Linked DNA regions of Arthrobacter crystallopoietes. The protein of the gene in region 2 interacts with the protein of the main gene of each other region in a pairwise test. Links are inferred from orthologs where the notes say so. Each region holds a gene or a part of one and is shown on either strand. Other genes may lie near its edges.

Region 1 (5,253 bases), 1.9 Mb from region 2 along the record:
CGCAGCAGCCGCCGCGTGATCTTGAACATCTGTTCCTGGCGGTCGTCGAGCACCCAGTTGAGCCAGGACAGCTCGTTGTCCTGGCAGTACGCGTTGTTGTTGCCGTGCTGGGTTTTGCCCAGTTCGTCCCCGGCGGTGATCATCGGGACGCCGAGCGAGAGCAGCAGCGTGGCCATCAGGTTCCGGGCGGAGCGGGCACGCGCGTCCAGGACGGCCGCGTCGCCGGTGGGACCTTCGACCCCGTGGTTGTAGCTGCGGTTGTGGTTGGTTCCGTCCCGGTTTTCTTCGCCGTTGTCCTCGTTGTGCTTGCGGTCGTACGACGTCAGGTCCGCTAGGGTGAACCCGTCATGGGCGGTGATGAAGTTTACCGACGCCAGCGAGCTGCGGCCCGAACCGGCGAAGACATCGGCCGAGCCGGCCAGACGGCTCGCCAGACGTGCCACCGATCCGCCCGGCATACCCTGGCTGATTGCGTGCTGGTCGCCGAGCCAGAAGTCCCGGACGGTATCGCGGAAGCGGTCGTTCCAGTCCGCCCAGCCGGCGGGGAAATTACCGGTCTGCCAGCCGCCCGGTGCCACGTCCCACGGCTCGGAAATCAGTTTGACGCGGGACAACGTGGGGTCTTCCGCCGTCGCGCGCAGAAACGGATGGCGCGGGTTGAAATGGCCGTCCTGGTCGCGGCAGAGCGAGACGGCCAGGTCGAAACGGAAACCATCGATATGGAACTCCTGGACCCAGTACCGCAGCGAGTCCAGCACCAAGGCCAGGACCTGCGGCTCGTTCAGGTCAAGGGTGTTGCCGCAGCCGGTGGTGTCCAGATAGTTGCCGTGGCCGTCGTGGCGGTAGTAGGTCTCGTCGCCCAGGCCGCGGAACGAGTAGGTCTGCTGGTGTTTGCCGCCCTCGGCGGTGTGGTTGTAGACCACGTCGAGAATGACTTCGAGCCCGGCTTCATGCAGGCTCTTGACCATGGACTTGAACTCGTCCTGCACAGCCTTCGGCCCCGCAGCGCGGGCGGCTCTGGTGGCGTACCGGGCGTGCGGGGCGAAAAAGCCCAGCGTGTTGTAGCCCCAGTAGTTGGACAGGCCAAGTTCCTGCAGGTGCGGCTCGTCGATATGGAAATGCACGGGCAGCAGCTGGACGGACGTGATACCCAGGTTCTTGAAGTACTCCAGCATGACCGGGTGCGCCAGGCCCGCATAGGTTCCGCGGAGCTCTTCGGGAATCTGCGGGTGGAGCTTGGTCTGGCCCTTGACGTGGCATTCGTACACCACCGTGTCCCGCCACGGCACGTCCGGCGGGGTGTCGCCGGCCCAGTCGAACCCGGCGTCCAGATGTACCGAACGGAAGATGCCGCCGTCGTCGTCAATCGCCCGGCCGTAAGGATCCAGCAGCAGTTGCCCCGCCCCGCCGTCGGGCAGGGCTTCACCGTGCGGCCACAATGCATACCGGCTGCCGGGGAGCAGACCTCGGACGATCCCGTGGTGCACGCCGTCGGTCAGCTCCGGCAATAGCGCGGAAGCCCATCGGCCGTCGGCGTCCTCGAAATGGATGTCCAGGGCGTCAGCCCCCGGCGCGAACACCGCCACGTTGACCTCCCCAGGGGCGAGCCCGGCAGCACCCGCGCTGACCCCCAGCGGGGAAGGCTTGGAGGGCCGGGAGGAACGGTTCTCGCGGCCCCGGAGCACGACGGTCGGCTTCGCCGTGCTGTTGATGGGAGTGACGGGATCGGCCAAAATCTGCCTGTTCTGTTGGTATGGCGGCACTACTGCGCTGCGCGCTGCCGGGATACTTCGTACAGGCTGATGCCTACGGCCATGGACGCGTTCAGCGATTCCATGTCGGAGTCGATCGGGATGGAGACGATCTGGTCGCAGTTCTCGCGGACGAGCCGGGACAGGCCCTTGCCCTCGGAGCCGACCACGATGCACAGCGGTTCGGTCGCCAGTTCCAGCCCGGGCAGCGAAACGTCACCGCTGCCGTCGAGGCCCACGACGTAGATGCCCAACTGCTTGAAGGCTTTGAGCGCGTTGTTCAGGTTGGAGGCCCGGGCCACCGGGACGCGCACGGCCGCACCGGCACTGGTCTTCCAGGCGGAGGCCGTCATGCCCACCGAGCGGCGCTCGGGCACAATGACGCCGTGGCCGCTGAAGGCCGAGGCCGACCGGATGATGGCGCCGAGGTTGCGCGGGTCAGTGATGCCGTCCAGCGCGACGAACAGCGGCGCGTTGCGGATGTAGCCCTTCTTGAACTTGGCCATGGTTTCCTCGGCCAGTTCCAGCGCGTCCTGGTAGTCGTACGGCGGGATCTGCAGGACCAGGCCCTGGTGGACGGCGTCGTCGGTCATCCGGTCCAGTTCGGGCTTGTGGGACTCCATCACCGGGATACCGCGTTCGGCGGCGAGCTTCAGGGATTCCTTGACCCGGTCATCCATCTCCACCCGGACCGCGACGTGCAGCGCCTTCGCCGGCACGCCGGCGCGCAGTGCCTCCACCACGGAGTTGCGCCCGGTGACGACCTCCTCGGCGGTCTTGCTGCGTCCGCGGGAGGCGCCGGCCCGGCCGGCGGGCCGCTTGGCGGCGGAACGCTCGGCTAGTTCCTTGCCGCGGTAGGCCTTGTGGTACGGCCGGTCCTCCGCCTTCGGGGTCGGCCCCTTGCCTTCGAGGGACTTGCGCCCGTGCCCTCCGGTCCCCGTGGTGGGGCCCTTCTTGGTCTTGCGCACCGCTCCGGGGCGTCCTTTGTTGGCCATGGTTTTACCTTCGGTCAGTCAAATATGCTCCGCACCGGTCGGCGCGGGATCAGTTTCTAGCGATTCCCGTCGTCCAGGTCTTGCCTATGCATACGAGTTTACCGGGCTGCCACAGTCCACGTGGGCCCGTCCGCGGAATCCTCCACCACGACGCCGGCCGCAGCCAGCGTGTCGCGGATGGCATCGGCCCTGGCCCAGTCCTTCGCTTCGCGCGCGGCCCGGCGTTCCTCAAGCTGCGCCTTGACCAAAGTATCCAGGGCCTGACGTGCGGCGATGTCGGTCCCGCCGGTGTTCCAGTGCGGATCCAGCGGGTTGATGAAGAGCACGTCCGTCATCGCCAGCACCTGGTGCAGCGCCCGCTCGATCCCCTCGCTGTCCTTGCCGTCCAGGGCGGTGTTGCCGGCGCGCACGGTCTCGTGGATGACGGCCAGCGCCTGCGGCACGTTCAGGTCATCGTCCATCGCGGCGCGGAAGGCCGCCGGGACATCGCTGTCCACGAAGCCGAAGTCTTCGCCATAGAGGAACTTCAGCGCCCGCTGCAGGAACCCTTCGATGCGTTCGACGGCGGCCGCGGCCTCCGTGAGCGAGCCCGGGTTGTAGTCCAGCGCGGAGCGGTACTGCGCCTGGCCCAGGTAGTAGCGGACCACCACAGGCCGGGCCAGCTCCAGCATTTCGGTCGGGGTGACGATGTTGCCCACGGACTTGGACATCTTTTCGCCCTCGTACGTGACCATGCCGTTGTGCATCCAGAAGTTGGCGAAGCCGTGGCCGGCGGCGCGGGACTGCGCCATCTCGTTTTCGTGGTGCGGGAACCGCAGGTCCAGTCCCCCGCCGTGGATGTCGAACTCCGGGCCCAGGTACTTGGTGACCATGGCCGAGCATTCCAGATGCCAGCCCGGGCGGCCGGTGCCCCACGGGCTGGGCCAGCTGGCGGTGGCGGGCTCGCCCTCCTTGTAACCCTTCCACAGCGCAAAGTCGCGCGGATCCTTCTTGCCGCGGGGACCGGCGTCGGGCGCTGCCTGCATGTCTTCGATCTTCTGCCGCGTCAGGGAGCCGTACTCGGACCACGAGCGCACGTCGAAGTAGACGTCGCCGGAGCCGTCCAGCGCGGGGTAGGCGTGGCCGCGGTCGATCAGCAGTGCGATGAGCTGGTGCATTTCCGGAATGTGCCCGGTGGCGCGCGGCTCGTAGGTGGGCCGCTGCACGCCGAGGATGTCGTAGGCGCGCTCGAAGGCCTGCTCGTAGCGGTAGGCCAGCGCCCACCACGGTTCGTTGGGGACCGCCAGCGGGTCCTCCAGCCCTTCCGGCAGGTAGGAGGCGGCGGATTTGGCCAGGATCTTGTCGTCGATGTCCGTAACATTGCGGACCACCGTGACCTCGTAGCCGCTGTAGCGCAGCCAGCGGGTCAGCTGGTCAAATGCGATGCCCGAGCGGATGTGGCCCACGTGCGGATCCCCCTGCACGGTGGCACCGCAGTAGTAGAGGCCTACCTTGCCCGCCTGCAGCGGGACGAAATCGCGGACTTCTGCACTGGCGGTGTCATAGAATCTCAGGCTCACCGCTCCAGATTAGCTGTCAGGGCTGGCGAACCGAAACAACGACGGCGGTCGCCACCGCCGCGATCCCCTCACCCCTGCCGGTGAAACCCAACCGGTCGCTGGTCGTGGCGGAGACGCTCACCGGCGCTCCCGCCGCCTGGGTGAGGGCCGCCTCGGACTCGTCCCGCCGCGGGGTGAACTTGGGCCGGTTGCCGATCAACTGCACGGCGACGTTGCCGATCTCGAACCCGGCGTCGCGGACAATCCGGGCGGCTTCGGCCAGCAGGGTGAGCCCGGACGCGCCAGCGTATTCCGGCCGGTCGGTGCCGAAGTGGGTGCCGAGATCGCCCACCCCCGCGGCCGAGAACAGGGCGTCCGCGGCCGCATGGGCCACCGGGTCGCCGTCGGAATGGCCGGCCAGGCCGCGTTCGCCTTCCCAGTGCAGGCCGCCCAGCCACAGCGGTTGGGGATCATCCTCGGGTGCATAGGCGTGGACGTCCACGCCTATGCCGGTGCGCGGAAGCGGGTAGGGAAACGTGGCCACGGATCAATCCTCCAGGGTCGGGACGGGCTGGTTTGCGGTGGCCGGCGGGCCGGTCCGGTCGCGGGCCGCCACCAATGCTTCGGCGGTCATCAGATCGAGCGGAGTGGTGATCTTCAGGGCCTCCGGCGATCCGGGCACCAGGAACACTTCGGTACCTTGGCTTTCCACCAGCATCGCATCGTCCGTGATCCCTTCGGCCTCCAGCGGACCCATCGCCGCCAGACTGCGGTGCGCGGCGGTCAGGGCGGCGGCGTCGAAACCCTGCGGGGTCTGCACTGCGCGCAGCAGGGAACGGTCCGGGGTTCCGGCCACCTTTTCACCGGCGATGGCCTGCTGGTCGGCTGCGGAGGGAACGGCAGTCTTGATGGTGTCCGCTACGGGGACCGCGGGAATGACGGCCTTCGCCCCGGCGGCCAGCGCCTCGA
Region 2 (5,300 bases):
CAACCGGCGGCCGGTGGACTTCGATGCCCGGCACAAGGCCCTCGCCCGCCTCGGCGAGGGGACCATCCCCGCGATCGACGAGGGTGCGCAGGCCAAGATGCTCGTGGTGGCCCGGGCTTTGCGGCTGCGCCGCGACCGGCCGAACCTGTTCAACGGTTACGAAGCAGTCAACGCCGAGGGTGCCGCAGCGGAGCACGTTTTCGGTTTCGACCGCGGCGGAGCCATCACCCTGGTCACCCGTTTGCCGCTGGGACTGCAGCGCGCCGGCGGATGGCGGGACACCGCCGTCGTTATTCCGGCCGGACGCTACCAGGACATGCTCACCGGGCTGGTCTTCAGCAGCACCGGGGCGCTCCCGGTGGGTGACGTTTTCGCCGGCCTGCCCGTGGCCCTGCTGGTCAAGGAGGAAGAACAGTGAGTACCGGAATAGCCCCAGCACGCTTTGACGTCTGGGCGCCGCTGGCCAAAACCGTCGAGCTGAAGGCGGCCGGCCAACTGCTGTCCATGGTTCAGAGCCAGGACGGCTGGTGGTCGCTGGCCGACCCGTCAGCTGCGCCCGCGGGGGACACAGACTACGGCTACCTGCTGGACGGGGAAACCACGCCGCTGCCGGATCCGCGATCGCGCCGCCAGCCGGACGGAGTGCACGGGCTGTCCCGCACGTTCGACGCCGGCGCCCACCAGTGGGCGGACGGCGGCTGGCAGTCACCGGGGCTGAACGGCGGCGTGATCTACGAGCTGCACCTGGGCACCTTCACCCCGGAAGGGACGCTGGACGCCGCCACTGCCAAGCTGGACTACCTCGCCGGACTCGGCATCGACTTCGTGGAACTGCTGCCGGTCAACGCGTTCAACGGCACGCACAACTGGGGCTACGACGGCGTGCACTGGTACGCGGTGCAGGAAACCTACGGCGGCCCCGCGGCGTACCAGCGGTTTGTGGACGCCGCGCACCGGCACGGCATCGGCGTGATCCAGGATGTGGTCTACAACCATCTGGGACCCAGCGGGAACTACCTGCCGCGCTTCGGCCCCTACCTGAGCGCTGCGGGCGGTAACAGCTGGGGCGACTCGGTGAACCTGGACGGCCCCGATTCGGACGAGGTCCGCCGCTACATTTTGGACAACGTGCTGATGTGGTTCCGCGACTACCATGTGGACGGGCTGCGGCTGGATGCCGTCCACGCACTGCAGGACGAGCGCGCGGTACACATCCTCGAAGAGTTCTCGGCCGCCACGGATGAATGCTCCCGGGAGCTGGACAAGCCGCTGTTCCTGATCGCGGAATCGGATCTGAACAATCCGCGGCTGCTGGAGTCCCGGAACGTGAACGGTTACGGACTCACCGGGCAGTGGAGCGACGATTTCCACCATGCCGTCCATGTGAACCTGACCGGCGAAACCGCCGGCTACTACGCGGACTTCGAGGGCCTGGACGTGCTGGCGAAGGTGTTCACGGAAGGCTTCTTCCACAACGGCACCTACTCCTCCTTCCGGCACCGGCACCACGGCCGGCCGATCAACAAGGAACGGGTGAACGCGCGCCAGCTGGTGGTGTGCACGCAGAACCATGACCAGATCGGCAACCGCGCGGCGGGGGACCGGCTGTCCTCCACACTGGGCTATGGCCGGCTGGCGATGGCCGCGGTGCTGAACCTGACGTCGCCGTTCACGCCGATGCTCTTTATGGGCGAGGAGTTCGCGGCGTCGACCCCTTGGCAGTTCTTCACCTCCCATCCGGAGCCGGAACTGGGCGAGGCCACGTCGGCCGGCCGGCTTCGGGAGTTCGAGCGGATGGGCTGGGACCCGGACCTCGTGCCGGACCCTCAGGCCGGGTCCACCTTCACCAATTCCAAGCTGGACTGGTCCGAGCCGGAGCGCGGGGACCACGCCCGGCTGCTCGCCCTCTACAAGGACCTGATCGCGCTGCGCCGGCAGACCCCGGAACTCACGGACCCTGACTTCGCCTCCGTCCACGTGGAATTCGACCAGGACCACGGCTGGTTCATCCTGCGCCGCGGCCGGATCAGCGTGTGCTTCAACTTTGCGGACCGGACCTGCACTATGGATGCGGGCACCGGCCGGCTGCTGCTCGCCACCGCGGACGAAGTGAACCTCGACGGCGTGCTGACGCTGCCGGCCAACTCCGCCGCGATCATCCGCGGTCAGGGCTAGGAGCATGATCAGCGCCTGGACCGGTCGCCAGATCCGCGCCGCCGAGCAGCCGCTGCTCGACGCCGGCCACGGCGACCGGCTCATGGCCACCGCCGCCCACGGCCTGGCCAACGCCGTGCTCCGCGCAGTACGGGAAACCCGCGGACGGGTTTACGGCGCGAGGCTGGCGGTGATCGCCGGCAGCGGCAACAACGGGGGAGACGCGCTCTTCGCCGCGGCCACCCTTGCACGCAAAGGGATGAGTACGACGGCGGTGCTCACCTCGGCGCGCAGCCACCCGCAGGCGCTGGCCGCGTTTGAGAAAGCCGGCGGGACCGTGCTGCGGCTGGCCGCTGGTGGTGACGGTGCCGGCGCGGGTGCCGATGATTCCGCCGCTGCGGCAGCCGGTCCCTTCGTCACCCCGGACGAAGCCGCAGCTCTCTGCTCCCGTGCGGATGCGCTGATTGACGGGATTCTCGGAACCGGCGCTTCCGGGGGCCTGCGCAGCCCGGCGAAGGAACTGGTGGAGCGCATCATTGGGCTGGATGCCCCGGCGCTGACCGTCGCCTGCGACCTGCCCAGCGGAGTCTCCGCCGAGACCGGGGAAGTCTCCGGGCCCGTCATGCCGGCAGACCTCACCGTGACCTTCGGTGGCACCAAAGCCGGACTGCTCACGGATCCCGCCGCCGGGCTCGCAGGCAGAGTGCTGACCGTGGATATCGGACTCGGTCCGCATCTGCCGGCACCGGAACTACGGCGGCTGGAACCGGCGGATCTGGCCGACTGGTGGCCGGTGCCGCAGAGAACCAGCCACAAGTACACGCGCGGCGTGCTCGGCATCGTCGCAGGGTCGGCCCAGTATCCGGGAGCCGCGCTGCTGTGCACGCAGGCGGCCGCGGCCACCGGCGTGGGCATGATCCGCTACCTGGGACCGCAGGAGATCTGCCGCCTGGTCAACCTTTCGACGCCGGAAGCCGTCTGCAGCCAGGGCAGCGTGGGGGAGAGCCGCGTGCAGGCCTGGCTGGTGGGACCCGGCGCCACCGGTGATCGGGACCAGCAGGCCCGCGTCCGCGACGCACTCGCTTCCGGGCTGCCGGTGGTGGCGGATGCCGGCGCGCTGGACAGTCTGCCTTCCGATCTGGGCCCGCAGGTCATCCTGACGCCGCACGCCGGTGAACTCGTCCGTATCCTGGCCGAGCAGGACGTGGAGGTGACGCGCGAGCAGGTGGAGGCAGCGCCGTCGGACTTTGCACGCCTTGGCGCCGGGCTCACCGGTGCTACCGTGCTGCTGAAGGGCGCAACAACCGTCATCTCTTCACCATCCGGTGCCCTCTTTACCCAGGACAACGCCACGCCCTGGCTGGCGGCGGCAGGATCGGGTGACACGCTCGCCGGGATCCTCGGCGCGCTCGCCGCCACTGTCCAGCGCGACCTCCTGGCCGAAGCAGGCATTGCGGAGCCGGACCATTGGGCGGCGGTAGCGGCCATGGCCGCCGCTGTGCACGGGATCGCCGGAACCGAGGCCGCTGCCGGGGGACCGGTCGCCGCATCGGACATCAGCCGGGCCGTGCCCGAAACCGTGCGGGCGTTGCTGGAACTCCGGCAGGATGGCTGAAGCTCCCACTGCCGGCTGGACCTCAGGCGGAGTGCGAGGTTTCAGTCGCGATCGGGCGGCAGGATCCTGACGCAGCAGCGCCCGGGCGCGGGATCCAGCACCGCCGTGCAGCCCTCGGGTCCGGTCTTGCCGGTCACCGCCGACAACAGATCCAGGTTCAGCCCGCAGATAGTGGCCGTGTGGCGTTGCGACAGGCGGTGGAACGGACAGTTCTGCAGGACGATGCTGCCGTCCTCCTCGGTCTCGGGCTTGAACCCGTACTTCTCCAACGCCTGCTCCAAGCTGTCCGCGTCCTTGCCGATGGAGTTCCCGGCCTCGGCGGCCACCCGGCGCAGGGACTCTTCCACCGGCGTTCCGGTCCGGTGCGAATTCTCGACGGCGGCCGCGAGGAGTTCGGCGGCCAGATCATAATGGCGCTGGGGCAGGCTGACCGAGACTTCCCGGACCGCCGGGGCGTACAGTTTGGTCGGCCGGCCTGACCCGGGTCCGCTGCGCCCGGTGAGGCGCCGGTAGCTGACGGTCAGCAGTTCTTCCCGCGCCAGCCGGTCCAGATGGAAGGCCGCCGTGCCGCGCACCATGCCTAGGGCGCCGGCGACGTCGTCCCGGCTCACCGGCCCGTCCGCTTCGAGGATGTATTCGTAGACGCCACGCCGGGAGGAATCCGCTAAAGCGGCAACTGCGCTGACCGAATCGGACTCCGTGCGTGCTTTCATACCTGCGATTTTACTCTAAAAACAATGACCATTGACATAACAGCCGCGTCTTTCTAAAGTCAAGTATCACTACTTTTAGAAAGGAACGGTCATGGTCACCCACCAGCCCCGCCTAGCAGACCGCCCTGGTCTGCGCAGCCATACGCACCAGGCCTTTTTGCTGCTGCGTACCGTCTTCACCATCGCGCCGATTCTCTTCGGCCTCGATAAGTTCTTCAACGTGATGGTCGACTGGACCACCTACCTGGCTCCCATCGCGACCGACATCATCCCGGTTTCCCCGCAAGCATTCATGTATGCCGTCGGCGTTATAGAGATCCTCGCCGGCATTCTCGTGGCATGGAAGCCGCGGATCGGCTCGCTGGTCGTCGCTGCCTGGCTCGCCGGCATCATCATCAACCTGTTGTTGGTGCCCGGTTACTTCGATGTCGCCCTGCGTGATTTCGGACTCCTCGTCGGCGCTCTGGCCCTTAACCGCCTGTCCTCGGGCGACAAGCACTGAATTTTCGATTTGAAAGCGACCGGAAGGTAAACGCATGATGGACGAATGACGTTTGAGGCTGCGGGCAACCGCTACGAGAAGATTCCATACCGCCGGGTAGGACGCAGTGGACTGCGGCTCCCGGCGGTTTCTCTGGGCCTGTGGCACAACTTCGGCGACGACAAACCGTTCGAAACCCAGCGCGCCATCCTGCGCCGCGCCTTCGATCTGGGTGTCACCCATTTCGACCTCGCCAACAACTACGGCCCGCCCGCCGGCAGCGCCGAGACCAACTTTGGTCGGCATATGCGGGAGGACTTCCTGCCGTACCGCGATG

Evidence for each region.
Region 1: the proteins of AC20117_RS01190 (region 2) and rlmB interact in binary tests that used the Escherichia coli proteins (3 or more experiments, as listed by UniProt). The link is inferred for Arthrobacter crystallopoietes from one-to-one orthologs.

Annotation. Positions count from the first base shown.
Region 1 is NZ_CP018863.1:2,183,341-2,188,593, reverse strand. The notes cover bases 755-3,703. They hold rlmB (23S rRNA (guanosine(2251)-2'-O)-methyltransferase RlmB), read right to left. Parts: upstream 2,747-3,703; coding sequence 1,763-2,746; downstream 755-1,762. Other genes in these bases: cysS (cysteine--tRNA ligase), read right to left, coding at 2,845-3,703; glgX (glycogen debranching protein GlgX), read right to left, coding at 755-1,685. Also shown: more of glgX, read right to left, coding at 1-754; more of cysS, read right to left, coding at 3,704-4,305; ispF (2-C-methyl-D-erythritol 2,4-cyclodiphosphate synthase), read right to left, coding at 4,322-4,828; ispD (2-C-methyl-D-erythritol 4-phosphate cytidylyltransferase), read right to left, coding at 4,832-5,253. UniProt on the Escherichia coli protein: Specifically methylates the ribose of guanosine 2251 in 23S rRNA.
Region 2 is NZ_CP018863.1:255,512-260,811, reverse strand. Bases 1,479-4,474 are described here. They hold AC20117_RS01190 (NAD(P)H-hydrate epimerase), read left to right. Parts: upstream 1,479-2,179; coding sequence 2,180-3,769; downstream 3,770-4,474. Other genes in these bases: AC20117_RS01185 (helix-turn-helix transcriptional regulator), read right to left, coding at 3,811-4,474; treZ (malto-oligosyltrehalose trehalohydrolase), read left to right, coding at 1,479-2,175. Also shown: treY (malto-oligosyltrehalose synthase), read left to right, coding at 1-418; more of treZ, read left to right, coding at 415-1,478; more of AC20117_RS01185, read right to left, coding at 4,475-4,482; AC20117_RS01180 (hypothetical protein), read left to right, coding at 4,574-4,984; mgrA (L-glyceraldehyde 3-phosphate reductase), read left to right, coding at 5,030-5,300. UniProt on the Escherichia coli protein: Bifunctional enzyme that catalyzes the epimerization of the S- and R-forms of NAD(P)HX and the dehydration of the S-form of NAD(P)HX at the expense of ADP, which is converted to AMP.